DNA from 2 places in the Pseudoalteromonas sp. T1lg65 genome. Region 2 is predicted to be linked to the other one. Evidence: predicted binding sites of a transcription regulator. Region 2 holds the regulator's gene; the other holds the start of a gene.
What was found. Region 2 encodes MetJ, which represses methionine synthesis genes. Its sites were predicted from a motif close to TAGACGTCTAGACGTCTA; they were not measured.
Positions count from the first base shown of each region.

Region 1: ACSLBF_RS05125 (homoserine O-succinyltransferase) is a predicted target of MetJ. The motif match lies at 3,255-3,272, and genes of this name have one in related genera.

Region 1 covers NZ_CP196837.1:1,177,479-1,183,848, reverse strand. The annotation lists gene metH (methionine synthase) at 1-1,166, opposite strand, end outside; gene ACSLBF_RS05130 (homocysteine S-methyltransferase family protein) at 1,177-2,256, opposite strand; gene ACSLBF_RS05125 (homoserine O-succinyltransferase) at 2,246-3,193, opposite strand; gene ACSLBF_RS05120 (DMT family transporter) at 3,358-4,254, shown strand; gene ACSLBF_RS05115 (metallophosphoesterase) at 4,349-5,794, shown strand; gene ACSLBF_RS05110 (efflux RND transporter periplasmic adaptor subunit) at 6,047-6,370, shown strand, end outside.
Region 2 covers NZ_CP196837.1:3,654,700-3,661,069, forward strand. The annotation lists gene ACSLBF_RS16255 (penicillin-binding protein 1A) at 1-13, shown strand, start outside; gene metL (bifunctional aspartate kinase/homoserine dehydrogenase II) at 114-2,462, opposite strand; gene metB (cystathionine gamma-synthase) at 2,467-3,684, opposite strand; gene metJ (met regulon transcriptional regulator MetJ) at 3,962-4,282, shown strand; gene ACSLBF_RS16275 (malic enzyme-like NAD(P)-binding protein) at 4,352-5,593, opposite strand.

The DNA.
Region 1 (6,370 bases), 1.5 Mb from region 2:
TCAGCTTCAATGTAGGGATCAAGGTACGCCACTGCACGCTTCATCACACGTGCCGATTTAACCACCTGAGGTAAAAACATTTTACCCGCACCAAACAAGTCACCCACCACGTTCATGCCATCCATTAATGGACCTTCGATAACTTGGATCGGCTTATCAAACTGTTGGCGACATTCTTCAGTGTCATCATCGATAAATTCGGTGATCCCTTTAACCAAAGCGTGCTCTAATCGCTTGGCTACAGGCCATGTACGCCACTCAAGGTCTTCTTTTTTCTCAGCTTGCGCTAGACCAGAAAACTTCGGTGCGATTTCCACCAGTCGTTCGCCTGCACCAGGATCTTTATTTAGGATCACATCTTCAACAGCATCGCGTAGCTCTTTAGGAATATCGTCGTAAACTGCGAGCTGCCCCGCGTTAACGATCCCCATATCCATCCCTGCTTGGATAGCGTGATATAAAAATACCGAGTGGATAGCTTCACGAACCGGATTGTTACCACGGAACGAGAAAGACACGTTAGACACACCGCCAGAGACTTTACAATGCGGGAGATTTTGCTTAATACGTCGCGTGCCCTCGATAAACTCAACCGCGTAGTTATCATGCTCCTCGATACCCGTAGCGACGGCAAAAATATTCGGGTCAAAAATGATGTCTTCCGGTGGAAAGCCCAACTGTTCCACCAAAATTTTGTATGAGCGCTGACAGATCTCAAACTTGCGATCGGCGGTTTCTGCCTGCCCGACTTCGTCGAACGCCATCACTACCACGGCAGCACCAAATCGTTTCAAAATTTTAGCTTGATGAATAAAGGGCTCTTCGCCTTCTTTTAACGAGATAGAGTTAACAATCGCCTTACCCTGAATACATTTCAGGCCGGCTTCTATCACTTCCCATTTAGAAGAGTCCACCATGATCGGCACTTTGGAGATATCTGGCTCCGACGCAATCAGGTTCAAAAACTTCACCATTGCCGCCTTTGAATCCAGCATGGCTTCATCCATATTGATATCAATCACTTGCGCGCCATTTTCGACCTGCTCGCGAGCAACGTCCAATGCCTTTTCGTAGTCTTCTTCTAAAATTAACCGTTTAAACTTGGCCGAACCCGTAACATTGGTACGTTCACCGACATTGGTAAATATTGCAGATGCTTGTGTCATATCGGCTACCTCAATTCAAGTTACAGGCTTCAAGCCCAGCAAGACGCATACGCACTTCTAGCTCAGGAAGCTGACGTGGCGATGTGCTCGCCAAGCCTTTAGCAAAGGCGCGAATATGTTCTGGCGTGGTCCCGCAACACCCCCCCACGATGTTGATAAACCCGTGCTGACCCCAGTCAACAATTTCTTTCGCCATTTCGTCCGCTTCTAAATCGTACTCACCAAATTCATTCGGTAAGCCCGCATTTGGATGCACAGACGTGTAGGTCTCACATACACGTGAGAGTTCTTCAACATAGGGGCGCAACAGATCTGGACCAAGCGCACAATTAAGACCAATTGAAATTGGCTTGATATGACGAATAGAATTGTAGAATGCTTCAGTGGTTTGCCCAGATAGCGTTCTGCCGGATGCATCGGTGATTGTGCCAGAGATCATCACAGGCAGTGTAACGTCTGCTTGCTCAAACGCCAGTTCCACGGCGTAAGCCGCTGCTTTGGCATTTAGGGTATCAAAAATGGTTTCAATCAAAATGAGATGTGCGCCGCCCTCAATCAGTGCCAAAGTCGATTCAACATAGGCCTCAACCAAACGATCAAAGGTAATATTACGAAAACCTGGATCGTTTACATCGGGAGAAATTGAACAAGTTTTGGAAGTTGGGCCTAAAACACCGGCCACATAACGTGGTTTACTCGGATCTTTCGCGGTAATTTCATCACACACCGCACGCGCCAGTTTTGCCGATTCTACATTGATCTCACGGCTTAGCGATGCCATGTCATAATCTTCCATTGAAATCGTGGTGGCGTTGAACGTATTGGTTTCAATAATATCTGCGCCCGCTTCCAGGTATTCACGATGGATTTGTTTAATAATCTGCGGCTGTGTCAGGCTTAACAAATCGTTGTTGCCTTTGATCAGAACATGCCAGTCTTTAAATCGCTCACCACGATAATCTTCTTCTTCTAGTTTGTGCTGCTGGATCATGGTTCCCATGGCACCGTCGAGGATCAAAATTCGTTTCTCAAGTGCAGCTTTAATTTCAGCGCTCACTTGCTCGCCATTTACAACTAAATTACTCGGCATAATTGTTAGTCCTTACGTCTTGGCTAACTAGGTTTATATCATACGGTGTGGTTTGGTAAACGTAATAGTTTAACCAGTTGGAGAATAACAAAAACGCATGGCTTTGCCATGTTTTTGAAGGCGCTTTAGTTGGGTCATCCGCTGGGAAGTAGTTTTCTGGCTTTGGCGCATCGGCCAATTTTTCACAATCTCTCAAATACTCTTTTTGCAAAGTATCCGCATCGTATTCAGGGTGTCCGGTTAGATAAACTTGGCTACCAGAATGGTTTTTCACCAAGTAAGCGCCAACTTTATCAGAGCCAGCCAACACCACCAGATCTCTACATGCTTGTACTTTTTCAAGCTCAATATGCCCGTAGCGCGAATGCGGCACCAAAAACTCATCGTCAAAACCGCGCGTCAACGCGCCATGATCAAAGTAACATTGATGCTTAAACACGCCACACAGCTTGTTGGCTTTGAGCTCTCGCTTTAGACCGTGATGATGGTACATCGCTGCGTGTGCCGCCCAACAAGAGAATAATGTCGAGGTCACGTGATGCTCTGCCCAATCAAAAAATTCACATAGCTCTTGCCAATAGATCACCTCGTCGTATTCAAGGTGAGCAAGCGGCGCGCCAGTAACAATCAGTGCATCGTAATTTTTGTCTTTGACATCAGAAAAGTAGCGATAAAACATATCTAAATGCTGCTCTGAATTATCCGAGCTGCGATGAGTGTCTAGCCGCAAAAGGTCAACATTGACTTGCAGCGGCGTATTTGCCAGCAAGCGAATAAACTGTACTTCTGTCTCTACCTTGTTCGGCATCAAATTTAGAATCGCCAAACGCATTGGCCGGATCTCTTGCGTCGATGCACGGCTTTGTGGCATCACAAATACATTTTCTTGGCGTAATCGCGCGATTGCAGGTAGAGCATCAGCAACAGTAATAGGCATACAGTTCTCCAGACTGATTGAATGCTGACATTATGAACCGAAACAAAAAAAATTCAACCTCTAGATGTATGGACGTCCATACGTTTTTTGAGATGTCGCAAATATTTTTTATGGATGTCGGTTTACCGTATACTCGCACTCTTTCATTAATCAAATAGAACAACATGCTAGCAATTGGTTTAGGGGAAGGTGCGGCGCTTGCTGCTGCCTTTGTATGGGCGTTTTCAACGCTAATTTATAAACGTTTTAGCCATCACTTAAGTCCATTCGAGTTGAACGTTAACAAAGGAATTATCGCCTCTAGCTTGATGGTCATTTGCCTTGTGATGATGCAGGATACTCAGTACCCGCAAACACTTCACAGCTGGGGCTGGCTTGTTGTCAGCGGTATTGTTGGTATCGCCATTGGTGATAGCGCCTATTTTGCAGCGCTACGAAACATCGGCCCTGCCCGTACTTTGGTCATTGAAAGCCTTGCACCTGCAATGGCGGGCGTACTCAATATCTTGCTGCTGGGCGTATATTTAAGCAAGACCGCATGGCTTGGTATTGCGGTCACTACCGCCGGTGTGATGCTCGCCATCAAGCCAAGCAAAAGCCAGCCCGTACTAGACAAAAAACATTATTTTCTCGGCGTACTCTTCGCACTGACGGCTGCTTTTTGTCAAGCTTCGGGAATGGTGCTGTCAAAAGGTGCATTAAATAATGAAAGTATTGGTAGTCTGTGGGCTGCGCTTATTCGCTTAGGATCGGGTACCTTGGCTGTAGCGCTATTAGTTTCCGTATTAAAACAACACAGTTTATCAAAAGCCTTAACCCTAAAAGGTACTGACGGTAAACACTGGCTGTTTATGGCGATTTTCTTGGGCACTTTCATGGGCCTTTGGCTCCAGCTCTTATCAGTCAATCACACCGATCCTGCCATTGCACAAACTATTTTTGCCACTGCACCTTTGATGGTGATGAGTTTTGGTTTATTACGCAAAGAGCCAATGACTAAAACCATGCTTTGTGGTGGCGCACTAGCGCTATTTGGTGTGTTTCTCTTGCTGAGAGGTTAATAACGCTAATCTACATCAATAGATAATCAACTTATGGAAAATTGTTAGTAAAAGGTTACACTTGAGCGCATATTAATTCATCAAGGAATGTCCTATGCGCTCACTGCTTCTGCTCGCTGCTCTTGGTCTTGGTCTTGTAGGCTGTGCTCAACACTCAAAAGAACACACACCCACTGTGTTGGCGGCTTACACTATGCTTGCTCCGTCAACCTCTGACGCTGTGAATATTTACGCCCGTGTTATTGTCGATGGGGTACTCACTAATTCAGGACAGTGCCCAGCTTTATTATCTGAATCAAAAACCGTGGTAATGAAGCTGCGAGGCCAGCGCCCCGATGCAGATAATTTTCCGGTAACGGTATGCGAGGCAAAGCTGCTGGAAAACACCCAATATCAAGTTGCGGGCACCGACGATATTTTAGGTCCCGTCACACTCAACCCAACTCATATCCAAATTTATGGTGATACTGGCTGTAAGCAAAAACATTGCGCTGATGATTCAGTCGCAGAACCATTTAACACACTCGCCGATATTGGCGCAGGTGAAGCCCCTGAGTTGCTGCTCCACATGGGAGATTATAATTATCGCGGCACCGGAGGGGCTTTATCCGGCGACATTTATGCCTACGATGCGGGTGACGGCGATTTTGGCGGTCCTACTTGCGGTTTAGAAGAAACTTACTACAGCCAAAATGCCAAAAACAGCCCAAAGCCGGATACGTGGGTTGCATGGCAAGCGGATTTTTTCAGTGCGACCAAACTATTGTCATCCACCGCTCCTTGGGTATTTGCTCGCGGTAATCACGAATTGTGTAGTCGTGCAGGCATTGGTTGGTTTTACTTTTTTGGCCCCGGTGCCGAACTAGCAAACGGCATCGCGCCACAACGCTGCCCAGATCAAGGCGATTTCAATCAACCACCAGCTACCGCAAGTGCGCATATTCAGATGATTGACCCTTATGCGTTAGAACTGGAAAACCTCAAACTCTGGGTCATGGATACCGCCAATGCTTGTGACGACAAAGCAACCAATTCGCTCACTGCGCAATATCAAGATCAATATAAGCAACTTCAACTCAATGCTGCGATGACACTTGAAAAACCGATTTGGGTAATGAGCCACCGACCAATTTGGGGCGTCAACAACCCTCAAAAGAATGAAACCCTAAACGTGATGTTGCAAACGGCAATATCGCAAACAGAACAAGCCAGTCTGCCTGACTCGGTAGCCCTGTCACTGGCAGGCCACATGCATATTTTCCAATCTTCCACATTTGTTGAAGGTGCCCGTCCTCCACAATTGGTCATTGGTAATAGTGGCGTTAGTCTAAGTAAAAAACTACCGTTTACTCAGTTTGGCTATACCTTAGATAGTCAAAAAGCAACGGTTAATACCCAAGGCAAGCACGGGTTTTTAGATGTACATATTCAATCAGGCAATGACTGGGAAGGAAAAATGCTGGGTAAATCCGCTAAGTCTTTTCTGAAATGCTCAAGTAAGCTTGCAAAAGCTGGCGCGGTTTGCGAACCAGCAAAATAACGTCGAACCGAACCAATCGCTGCGCAGCACTTTGCTGTGCAGCCTCTGTTTTCAATTATCAACCGTCTCTTGTTATCTCCCTCTCGAATTAGCAAGTTTTCCCACTTTTGAAAATCTCACTTTCGAAAACACAAAAACAACCATACTCTTCTATCGATAAAAATATTAAAAACCATAAAAATCAATGTATTAAATATTGGCATAAAGGTTGATTTAGATATTTCAAACTCAGTTAATGCAATAAGAAATAATATGGATATACAAATCAATACGACACCATCAACCAAAAAAACCTGGCAAATCGCGGTCGGAGTATCGGTTATTCTCAGCCTTGTTATTTGGCTGTTGGTCAATCCAAAAGCACAAGCGTCACTGGATGCTGCACAAGCTTGGTCAGCAACCGTGCAAAAAGGTGACTTGGCAATTACCGTTTCTGGCTACGGTCAGCTGAAATCCAAAAAGCCACGCCTAATCACTGCCATGAGCAATGCGACAGTGGAAGAGTTGCTGCTACGCCCAGGTAGCGAGGTAGCACCCGATTCCGTGATCATGCGCTTGCAAGATGCCGCTTTAACT
Region 2 (6,370 bases):
TGAGCTATTTTAAATAAATCAAAAAGCCGATATTGAGTGATATCGGCTTTTCTTGGCTTATGTATTTTTACGCAAAATCTGGTTTATAGCCTCCAATTTAAGCAAAGCTAAAGTCACTTAAGGTTTTGGCATAACCAGAACAGATCGGAATGGATCCCAGAGGCGGTAACTTCTTTACCAGCACCAGGTCCTTGGATAACTAAAGGATTTTGCTCATACCATTTCGTGTGGATCACAAAGATATTATCACCTGGAGTTAAATTCGCGATAGCACTGCCCACAGGAACGATAGCGACTCCCACTTTAGCATGCACCTTACCATCATCCTGCAGTTCAAGTTTGCCGGTATAGCGCAACACCCCATTTTGTGCAGCCGCTTGTTGATATTTTTGTGCGTAAAAGTTATCCAACAACTCTGTTTGTGCGAGAAAATCTTGCCAAGAGCCTAGCGCCAAAGCCTCAGGCATTAATGGCTCTAACTCTATGTTTTCAAGTTCTAACTCTATGCCAAGATCACGAGCCAAAATCAGTAGCTTGCGCTGCATATCACGACCAGATAAATCTTCTCTTGGATCCGGTTCGGTATAACCCATCTCTTGCGCCTGCAGCACCAACTCAGAAAAGGCGCAACTGCCATTATAACTACTACAGAGCCAAGATAGTGTTCCTGAAAATACCCCTTCGATTTTACTAACTGTATCACCACTATTTTGTAGATCTGCCAACGCAAAGTTGACAGGCAATCCTGCTCCTACGCTGGTGTTATATCGCCATAATAGGTCACGCTCTTGGAGCTGTTGACGAAGTGACAAGTACCAGCTTTGCTTCGCTGTACCAGCATATTTATTTGCACTGATAAGATGACAATCATGCTCCACAAACTGCGGATACAACTCACTAAAGGGTTCGCTCGCAGTAATATCGATAACGACTTTGTGTTCGTAATCCAATTCTTTGATCCGCGCAAACAGCTCTTGCTCACTGTAAGCAACCGCTTCATTCTGCCACTGCGTTTGCCATGCAGATAAGTTCAATCCACTTGGACAAAATAACATTGATTCTGAGCGCAATAGACCGACAAGTTTCAGGTCAAAGTGCTCACTCAGTTTGGTGATTTGTTTTTGGCATTGCTCGATAAACACTTGTCCGACATTACCAATGCCCGCCACAATGACAGCAAGTTCACGGCCCTTATTAATCAGTTTCTCATGAAGTAACGCCAGTAAATCACTGTCGATCACTTGATCCGTCAATACCAAACTATAATTTTGCTCTTGTAATGTGAAGCGCTTTACAATTTGATGCTCAGCCAATAATTCCTGCGCTTGTGCCATCAAGTGCGTAACGTCCTGCTCAGGAGCAACAACTGCAAAACCTTGCACTTGAGATTCGACTAAGTTTGCGCGATGTTCAAGCCTATTGATGATCAAGTTGCTATACGCAGAAGGCACCAATAAATACGCTTCCCCTGCTTTTACGAAATGATGAATGCTGTGCTGGATCAACTGGCTTAACTGTTTTACTTCACCACTGTGTAGCTGCTCTACTCGCAATAAATCAAGCTGTTCAAAGGTAGTGATAAAGCGCTTTTCTTTGGAGTAACCAGCTTTGACGATTTCGGTGCCTAACGCGTCTGGATCGTAACTACTGCGTACTTGCAGTTTGATATCCGTATCTTTTAACGGCGAAAGCGTCTTAGCATGTAAAACAGGATTACCCAATCGGGCAAGGAGTTCCGCTTGCCCCCTACATACCTTGGAATATTTAATCGCATTTGCTACTTTTCGCGGATCGGTGCTGAATACACCTTGTGTATCGGTCCAAATTGCCACTTGGCTTGCATCCAGGTAGCTGGCCAGCAAAGTCGCACTGTAGTCACTGCCATTACGGCCCAACGTTACCGTTACACCTTGATTATCAGCAGCGATAAACCCCGTAACTACATGGATCTCGTCAGTGGTGACAGCGCCATGACAGGCTTCTCGATTTTGTGCATGCAATAACGTTCCATCATTTAACGTAAATAACTTCCTCGCGTCTAGCGCTCTAGAAGCCACTCCTTGCTGCTGCAAGAAATTAGATAAAACACGTGCTGACCATACTTCACCGTGGGCGAGTAGACTGGCATTATGCAATCGACCGCTTTCACTCTCGGCAGCAATAGTCTGTAATTCGTTAAGTAACTGAGCAAGTAGCTCTGCATGTCGATCACCATGAAACAACGCATCTATAAGCTCACGCTGGTGATTCTCCAGCTGTAACAAAATATCATTAAACGCTCGAACATCAGATTGCTCATGGCTTTGCCACAATTTCACCAAAGTGTTTGTGGTTTTTCCCGCTGCGGAAACGACCACACAATCCCCTGGCTGACACTGCGACAGCACAATATTTGCAACTGCTTGATAACGCGTGGCGGAACTTAAACTAGAACCACCGAATTTATGTACTACTTTTGCCATTTGATCACCATAATGCCGTGTGGGCTGGCGTTAATTTAAAGCCTTTTGCTTCATCCGATGCTGGTTGCTCATTTAACTGAGTAAATGCCTGCTCTAAGTCCGCAATTAAATCCTGCACGTCTTCAATGCCCACCGAAATTCGGATTAAAGTATCACCGACTCCGGCTTCTAGTCTTGCCTGTGCATCCATACCCGCATGCGTCATTGTTGCAGGGTGACAAATCAAGCTTTCTACACCACCTAACGACTCAGCCAGTGAAAATTGAGCTAAAGAAGTCAAGAACTTCGCAGATGTAGTCAGGTCACCCTTGATATCAAAACTAACCATACCACCAAAGCCGAACTGTTGCTTTTTGGCTAATTCATGTTGAGGATGTGATTCTAAACCGGGGTAATACACTTGGCTTACAAAGGGTGACTGTTCAAGGTATTGTGCTATTTGTAATGCATTTTCTTGATGCTGGCGTAATCTCACCTTTAACGTTCTTAAGCCTCTAAGCGTGAGATAGCTATCAAAAGGTGCACCCGTGATCCCAATGTTATTTGCCCACCAAGCAAGCTCCTCGCCCAGCTCAGCAGTCTTTGTGATCACCGCGCCACCAACAACATCTGAGTGGCCGTTAATGTATTTGGTGGTGGAATGCACCACAATATCTACGCCAAACAAAATAGGATTTTGTAGCGCAGGAGATAGGAAAGTATTATCAGCCGCAACAAGTGCACCGACCGACTTTGCAGCCTTTACTACCGCTTCAATATCCGTTAAGCGTAAAATTGGATTGCTCGGCGTTTCTATCCATACCAACTTAGGTTTGATAGCACCGAGTTTTTCTAAACTGGCTGAATCGGTTAAATCTAACACCTCAACTTTTAACAGTCCTCGTTTTGCTAATGACGTAAACAACCGATAACTACCACCATAGCAATCATGTGGGATCACTAGCGTATCATCGTGATTAAGTAACTGAGTAACTAGATGGACCGCTGCCATGCCCGTTGCGGTAATAATTCCCCGCTGACCGCCTTCTAATTCAGCTAACGCTTCAGCCAAAACGTCTCTATTGAAATTGCCACTGCGTCCGTAGTCATAATCTCGTTTGGTATCAAAATCGGCAAACGAGTAAGTGGTCGATAAATAAAGAGGGGGCACTACTGCACCGTGGGCTTTGTCAGCTTCTATGCCGTGGCGTACTGCAATTGTAGATTTGTTGCGTTGACTCATTTGGCCACCTAGATAATTGGATGTTTAGACGTCTAAAAGGTTAATTCAACAAAATAGAGAAGTCAAAACATTTATACTGCTAAATGGCTAAATAACTAGTATTTGACTATCTTTTTTAAACCGATAAAATTTCGCCATTTTAGGCGTTTAATATGCTAATACGACTGAGTTTTTGAAACTATGGCAGAGAACTATCAATCACGCCAAGCTGCGTAAAGTTCAGCCTGTCAGAACCTAGTCATATTGGCATTGATGTAACTGAGGCAAGTACACAATTATGGCAAAATGGAATGGTGAATATATTCACCCATACGCAGAGCACGGTAAAAAAGCAGAACAGGTTAAAAAGATCACCGTATCTATACCACTCAATGTACTGAAAGTACTCACTGATGAGCGTACTCGCCGTCAAGTGAATAACTTACGTCATGCAACTAACAGTGAACTTTTATGTGAGGCATTTCTTCACGCCTTCACTGGGCAACCACTACCCAGCGATGAAGATTTACGAAAAGATAACCCAGAAAAGATCCCGCTAGAGGTTAGAAACATCATGATAGAGCGTGGACTGGAAATTCCAGAAATAAACGAAGAATAATAAAAAAGCCTCAATTGAGGCTTTTTTCGTAGCGACACCGCAAAGCAACGGTACGCGATTTTTGACTACTTATCTCATGTAAGTGTCAGGCATTTCGACTTGGGCCACACCAGAGTCAACCGCAGCTTCTGCTACAGCTCTTGCGATACGCGGTAGCAACCTTGGATCCATCGGTTTTGGAATAATGTAATGAGGACCAAACTCTAAGCTTTCAACATCTGCAGCTTTGAGCACTTCAGCAGGTACCGGTTCTTTGGCAATACTACGGATCGCCTCGACCGCCGCGATTTTCATTTCATCGTTAATCGCGGTCGCGCGCACATCCAGCGCACCACGGAAGATAAACGGGAAACACAACACGTTGTTAACCTGATTTGGATAATCAGAACGACCCGTCGCCATAATTAAATCATCACGAGCACCATGAGCAACTTCTGGACTGATTTCAGGATCCGGGTTTGAACAAGCAAACACCACCGGTTTATCTGCCATAAGTTTCAAGTCTTCTGCCGACAACAAGTCCGGACCAGATACACCCACAAACACATCTGCTTCTTCAATAACATCTTGCAAAGTGCGCTTGTCTGTATTGTTGGCGAATAGTTTTTTGTACTCATTTAAATCGTCACGGCGAGTATGGATCACCCCTTTTCTATCAAGCATATAAATGTGTTCACGCTGCGCCCCGCACTTGATGAGAAGTTCCATACACGCGATTGCTGCTGCACCCGCGCCAAGACACACGATGATCGCATCATGAATACTCTTACCTTGGATTTCTAGCGCGTTTAGCATGCCCGCAGCGGTAACGATAGCGGTACCATGTTGATCATCATGGAATACCGGTACGTCACAGCGCTCGATGAGTGCACGTTCAATTTCAAAACACTCTGGAGCTTTAATATCTTCTAGGTTAATCCCACCAAAAGTATCAGCGATATTTGCTACCGTATTAATGAAATCTTCTGTCGTATTATGATTAACTTCGATATCTATAGAGTCTAATCCAGCAAAACGTTTAAACAGTAAAGCTTTGCCTTCCATTACAGGCTTCGAAGCCAACGGCCCCAGATTCCCCAGACCAAGAATCGCGGTGCCATTACTGATCACTGCCACCAAATTACCTTTGCCTGTGTAACGATATGCATTCGTTGGGTCGGCAGCAATTTCACGGACAGGTTCAGCCACACCGGGGCTGTATGCAAGCGCAAGGTCTTTAACGGTTTCGGCGGGTTTGGTCAGCTCAACACTGATTTTACCTGGAACGGGTTTAGCGTGATAATCTAAAGCTTGTTGACGAAAATCGGTCATGGCGCGTTCTATTCCTACGATGTTTTTGTGAGAGTGTGAGTAACATTCGCATTGTTGGATGAGTAACCGTGACGCAATAAACGTAGCACTGGGCTACTCGGTGCAGTTAAGCATCAAACAGTGCGATTAACTATATGAGCAATGTAAACTCTACCTTGCCATACTTATACTAAAAACGTATTGCTAATTGAGCACATAGTTAATCGACCGCAGCTACACGATACCGAGTTTAAAGAGATATTCAAGTAAAATCAGGTCGATCCAGCATCAAGCAAATTCTGTTATTTTTCGTCGAAATTACCAGAATTTTTACGCAAAGTTTTCACATTTCAGTTTCTTTAAAGTGTCTATTTCTAGTGAAATTTGAGTATTTAATGGTGTATTTTTATCCACTTTTAGATAATTATTGATAAAACTCGATTTTAGTGAATTTTCACTTACTTTTACTGACTTTAAGCGCTTTATTAAAACAAATAATAGCCAAAGAGCAATTTTAGAGCAGAAAAATTTATTTACTACAATTCACTATAGATGCATAAATCTCTCATTCAAAACACCTGAAAAAATAGCCACCATTCAAGAAGAAAATAAAGTAAAAACTCTAATTTTTTAGTAAAGAAAACCTGCCATTTCTGCTTTTTCTAATCACATAACTAATAGACTATGTTGAGCTGCTGACTCGGTACTAGCAGGAGAAATCTAGTATCCATTGATTTGAATGCTAATTATACCAATTCACTTAATGAAGTGAGCTATTGGAAAAAGCTATCAATAAAT